2 regions of the Klebsiella sp. R445 genome follow, and region 1 is predicted to be linked to the other one. Evidence: predicted binding sites of a transcription regulator. Region 1 holds the regulator's gene; the other holds the start of a gene.
What was found. Region 1 encodes sigma-54, which starts transcription at its own class of promoters, with help from an activator protein. Its sites were predicted from a motif close to GTTGGCACANNTTTCGCTNT; they were not measured.
Positions count from the first base shown of each region.

Region 2: the regulator sigma-54 is predicted to act here: its motif matches at 1,166-1,185, upstream of glnA (glutamate--ammonia ligase).

Region 1 covers NZ_CP180446.1:3,734,913-3,738,050, reverse strand. Annotated here, with positions in the region: gene lptA (lipopolysaccharide transport periplasmic protein LptA) at 1-154, shown strand, start outside; gene lptB (LPS export ABC transporter ATP-binding protein) at 161-886, shown strand; gene rpoN (RNA polymerase factor sigma-54) at 934-2,367, shown strand; gene hpf (ribosome hibernation promoting factor) at 2,390-2,677, shown strand; gene ptsN (PTS IIA-like nitrogen regulatory protein PtsN) at 2,748-3,138, shown strand, end outside.
Region 2 covers NZ_CP180446.1:3,112,251-3,115,388, forward strand. Annotated here, with positions in the region: gene typA (GTP-binding protein TypA/BipA) at 1-893, opposite strand, end outside; gene glnA (glutamate--ammonia ligase) at 1,273-2,682, shown strand; gene glnL (nitrogen regulation protein NR(II)) at 2,870-3,138, shown strand, end outside.

The DNA of each region.
Region 1 (3,138 bases):
GATCGATAGCAACATCCAGGGTGACAAAATCACTTACCTGGTGAAAGAGCAGAAAATGCAGGCTTTCAGCAGTAAAGGCGGACGCGTAACCACGGTTCTGGTTCCTTCGCAGCTGCAGGACAAAAGTGGCGATCAGTCAAAGAAAGGTAAGTAATTCGTTATGGCAACATTAACTGCAAAGAATCTTGCTAAAGCCTATAAAGGCCGCCGCGTGGTGGAAGATGTCAGTCTGACCGTGAACTCCGGCGAGATTGTCGGCCTGCTTGGCCCAAACGGCGCCGGTAAAACCACGACCTTCTACATGGTGGTGGGCATTGTGCCGCGCGACGCCGGCAACATTATCATCGACGATGAAGATATCAGCCTGCTGCCGCTGCACGCGCGCGCGCGCCGGGGCATTGGCTATCTGCCGCAGGAAGCCTCTATTTTCCGCCGCCTGAGCGTGTTTGATAACCTGATGGCGGTGTTGCAGATTCGGGACGATCTCAGCAGCGAGCAGCGCGAAGATCGCGCCAAAGAGCTGATGGAAGAGTTTCATATCGAACATCTGCGCGACAGCCTCGGTCAGGCGCTTTCCGGTGGTGAACGCCGTCGTGTCGAAATCGCCCGTGCGCTGGCCGCTAACCCGAAATTTATCCTGCTGGATGAACCCTTTGCCGGCGTGGACCCGATTTCCGTTATCGACATCAAACGGATCATCGAACACCTGCGAGACAGCGGTCTTGGGGTGCTGATCACCGACCATAACGTCAGGGAAACGCTGGCCGTTTGTGAACGCGCCTATATCGTTAGCCAGGGTCATCTGATTGCCCACGGCACGCCGCAAGAAATCCTGGAAGACGAGCAGGTTAAGCGCGTGTATCTTGGGGAAGACTTCAGACTCTGATAGGGTAGAGGTTACAGACGTTTTAGCCGGAGATATTTGCCCTGAATATGAAGCAAGGTTTGCAATTAAGGCTAAGCCAACAGCTTGCCATGACGCCACAACTGCAGCAGGCCATCCGTTTGCTGCAGCTGTCCACGTTAGAACTCCAGCAGGAACTCCAGCAGGCGCTGGAGAGTAATCCGTTGCTTGAGCAAACCGATCTTCACGATGAGGTAGAAACCAAAGAGGTCGAGGACCGCGAATCCCTGGATACGGTCGATGCGCTTGAGCAAAAAGATATGCCGGAGGAGTTGCCCCTCGACGCCAGCTGGGATGAGATCTACACCGCCGGTACACCGTCAGGAAACGGCGTTGACTATCAGGACGACGAGCTGCCGGTCTATCAGGGCGAAACGACCCAAAGCCTGCAGGATTACCTGATGTGGCAGGTCGAGCTGACGCCATTTACCGATACCGATCGCGCCATCGCCACCTCTATCGTCGATGCCGTCGATGACACCGGCTATCTCACCATTCGGATCGAAGATATTGTCGAGAGCATCGACGATGAAGAGATCGGCCTCGAAGAAGTAGAAGCAGTACTAAAACGTATCCAACGTTTCGACCCGGTTGGCGTGGCGGCGAAAGATCTGCGCGACTGCCTGCTGGTTCAGCTTTCACAATATGCAAAAGAGACGCCGTGGCTGGAAGAGGCCCGGCTGATCATCAGCGATCATCTCGATCTGCTCGCCAACCATGATTTCCGTTCCCTGATGCGCGTGACGCGTCTTAAAGAAGATGTGCTGAAAGAAGCGGTTAACCTGATCCAGTCGCTCGATCCTCGCCCAGGCCAGTCGATCCAGACCAGTGAGCCAGAGTATGTCATTCCTGACGTTCTGGTGCGCAGGGTTAGCGACCGCTGGGTAGTGGAGCTGAATTCCGACAGTATCCCGCGCCTGAAAATCAATCAGCACTATGCCGCAATGGGTAACAGCTCGCGCAATGACGCCGACAGCCAGTTTATCCGTAGCAACCTGCAGGAAGCTCGCTGGCTCATCAAGAGCCTGGAAAGCCGCAACGATACGCTGCTGCGAGTCAGCCGTTGCATCGTCGAGCAGCAGCAAGCCTTCTTCGAGCAGGGCGAAGAGTATATGAAACCGATGGTGCTGGCGGATATCGCTCAGGCCGTCGAGATGCATGAATCCACTATTTCACGTGTCACCACTCAAAAATACCTGCACAGTCCGCGCGGTATTTTTGAGCTCAAGTATTTCTTCTCCAGCCACGTAAGCACCGAAGGCGGCGGCGAGGCATCGTCCACCGCCATTCGTGCGCTGGTGAAGAAGTTAATCGCCGCGGAGAACCCCGCGAAGCCGTTGAGTGACAGTAAGCTCACCACCATACTGTCCGAACAAGGTATCATGGTCGCGCGCCGTACCGTTGCCAAGTACCGAGAGTCTTTATCCATTCCGCCGTCCAACCAGCGTAAACAACTGGTCTGACACAACCGATAAGGAAGACACTATGCAGCTCAACATTACAGGACACAACGTCGAGATCACCCCTGCACTGCGCGACTTCGTGAACGCGAAGTTCAGCAAACTGGAGCAGTTTTTCGACCGGATCAATCAGGTCTACATTGTGTTAAAAGTAGAGAAGGTGACGCAAATTGCGGATGCCAATCTGCATGTCAACGGTGGCGAAATCCATGCCAGTGCGGAAGGGCAGGATATGTATGCCGCTATCGATGGTCTTATCGATAAGCTGGCAAGACAGTTAACGAAACATAAAGATAAACTAAAACAACACTAATTGTCCGGGCGTTGCTCTCGCCTGTTACCCGCTTTCATGGGTGGCAGGCAAGGGGCGCTCAGGTGAAATTATGATGAACAACGATTCGGCTCTACAACTGAGCAACGTCCTTAACCAGGAATGTACCCGTAGCCAGGTTCACTGCCAGAGCAAAAAACGCGCGCTGGAAATCATCAGTGAGCTGGCAGCTAAACAGTTAGGTTTACCGCCACAGCTGGTGTTTGAAGCGATCCTCACTCGCGAGAAAATGGGCAGTACCGGGATTGGCAATGGGATTGCCATTCCTCATGGCAAGCTCGAAGAGGATACGCTGCGTGCGGTTGGCGTATTTGTCCAGCTGGAAACCCCGATTGCATTTGATGCCATCGACAACCAGCCGGTCGACCTGCTGTTTGCGCTCCTGGTGCCGGCTGACCAGACCAAGACCCATCTACATACGCTGTCGCTGGTGGCGAAACGGC
Region 2 (3,138 bases), 620 kb from region 1:
GGCAGCGCTTCAACATTCTGCGGATCGCAGATGGTGTCAGAGATGTTCAGCTCGCCCAGACCGGTGATCGCAATGATATCGCCAGCTTCAGCAACATCACTCTCGATACGTTCCAGACCCAGGTGAGTCAGTACTTTACCGACTTTACCGTTACGGGTTTTGCCTTCGCTATCAACGATAGTGACCTGCTGGTTCGGCTTCACTTTACCGCGTTTGATGCGGCCGATGCCGATGACGCCAACGTAGTTGTTGTAGTCCAGCTGGGAGATTTGCATCTGCAGCGGGCCGTCCAGGTCTACGTTTGGTGCCGCTACACGATCGACGATGGTCTGATACAGCGGAGTCATATCGTCAGCCATATCTTCGTGATCCAGACCCGCGATACCGTTCAGCGCAGAAGCGTAAACGATCGGGAAGTCCAGCTGCTCATCAGTCGCATCAAGGTTAACGAACAGGTCAAATACCTGATCGACGACCCAGTCAGGGCGTGCGCCCGGACGGTCAACCTTGTTGATGACCACGATTGGCTTCAGACCATGAGCAAATGCCTTCTTGGTTACGAAGCGCGTCTGCGGCATCGGGCCATCCATTGCGTCAACGACCAGCAGCACGGAATCAACCATGGACATGACACGTTCAACTTCACCTCCGAAGTCGGCGTGCCCTGGGGTATCAACGATGTTGATACGATAGTCGTTCCATTTGATAGCGGTGTTTTTAGCGAGGATGGTAATCCCACGCTCTTTCTCCAAATCGTTGGAGTCCATCACTCGCTCTTGAGTTTCGGCACGAGCATCAAACGTACCGGATTGCTGCAGCAGCTTATCAACCAGGGTAGTTTTACCATGGTCAACGTGCGCGATGATGGCGATATTACGCAAATTTTCGATCACAACTTTGCCTCAGGCATTTAGAAATAGCGCGTTATTGTACACGGATTAATCGCAGTACAAAACAGGATCACAAACATCCTCCACAAACAAGTATTGCAGAGTTTCTTTGTGATCGCTTTCACGACGCGTTAAAAGGGTTTTTATAGGTGATTTGCACCAAATTGGTGCCCAATGTTCACACAATTGCACTATATTAGTGCAATGCATTCATAATGGTGCAGCCCTTTTGCACGATGGAGTGCATGATAACGCCTTTTGGGGGCAATTTAAAAGTTGGCACAGATTTCGCTTTATATTTTTTAAGGCAACAACGCCACTTTACGTAGCAAAAAAGTTTTCGTTACCACGACGACAATGACCAATCCGGGAGAGTTTAAGTATGTCCGCTGAACACGTTTTGACGATGCTGAACGAGCATGAAGTGAAGTTTGTCGATCTGCGCTTCACCGATACCAAAGGTAAAGAACAGCACGTCACAATTCCTTCTCATCAGGTGAATGCCGAATTCTTCGAAGAAGGCAAAATGTTTGATGGCTCCTCGATTGGTGGCTGGAAAGGTATTAACGAATCAGACATGGTTCTGATGCCGGATGCGACCACTGCGCTGATCGACCCGTTCTATGAAGAACCGACTCTGATCATCCGCTGCGACATCCTGGAACCAGGCACCCTGCAGGGCTATGACCGTGACCCGCGCTCCATCGCCAAACGTGCGGAAGAGTATCTGCGCTCTACCGGTCTGGCGGACACCGTACTGTTCGGGCCAGAACCAGAGTTCTTCCTGTTTGACGACATCCGTTTCGGCGCGTCCATCTCCGGTTCCCACGTTGCTATCGATGATATCGAAGGCGCATGGAACTCTTCCACCAAATACGAAGGTGGTAACAAAGGTCACCGTCCTGGCGTGAAAGGCGGTTACTTCCCGGTTCCGCCGGTAGACTCCTCTCAGGATATCCGTTCTACCATGTGTATGATCATGGAAGAAATGGGCCTGGTTGTTGAAGCTCACCACCACGAAGTGGCGACCGCAGGTCAGAACGAAATCGCTACCCGCTTCAACACCATGACCAAAAAAGCGGACGAAATTCAGATTTACAAATATGTGGTACACAACGTTGCTCACCGCTTCGGTAAAACCGCAACCTTCATGCCAAAACCGATGTTTGGCGATAACGGTTCCGGTATGCACTGCCACATGTCTCTGTCCAAGAACGGCGTAAACCTGTTCTCTGGCGACAAATATGCTGGTCTGTCTGAGCAAGCGCTGTTCTACATCGGCGGTGTTATCAAACACGCTAAAGCGATCAACGCCCTGGCAAACCCGACCACCAACTCCTACAAGCGTCTGGTCCCGGGTTATGAAGCACCGGTTATGCTGGCTTACTCTGCCCGTAACCGTTCTGCCTCTATCCGTATTCCGGTAGTAACTTCTCCGAAAGCACGCCGCATTGAAGTGCGCTTCCCGGATCCGGCTGCTAACCCGTACCTGTGCTTCGCAGCACTGCTGATGGCTGGTCTTGACGGTATCAAGAACAAAATCCATCCGGGCGAAGCCATGGACAAAAACCTGTACGATCTGCCGCCGGAAGAAGCGAAAGAGATCCCACAGGTTGCAGGCTCTCTGGAAGAAGCACTGAACGCGCTGGACGCGGACCGTGAGTTCCTGACTGCTGGCGGTGTATTCACCAACGACGCGATCGATGCTTACATCGCTCTGCGTATTGAAGAGAACGACCGTGTACGTATGACTCCGCACCCGGTTGAGTTCGAGCTGTACTACAGCGTCTAATTTTGCTGTAAATCCTGGGTATGCCATGTTGTGGCGTGGCATATCAAGGGTATTTTGTTGCCGTGGAAACTTTCAGCCCATCTCAGGATGGGCTTTTTTCTCCACCAACATGCTGATCTCATGCGCTTTTTATCCATAAAAAGCTATACTGCACTATAACAGTGCACTCATTTCAGGAGACTGTCAGATGGCAACAGGCACTCAGCCCGATGCTGGGCAGATCCTTAACTCTTTAATCAACAGTATTTTATTGGTCGATAACGACCTGGCGGTGCATTACGCGAACCCGGCAGCACAGCAGCTTCTGGCGCAAAGTTCTCGTAAGCTCTTCGGCACGCCACTCCCGGAACTGTTGAGCTATTTTTCCCTGAATATTGGCCTGATGCAGGAAAGCCTGCTCGCCGGCCAGGGGTTTACCGATAACGAAGTCACGCTGGTTATCGATAGCCGCTCCCA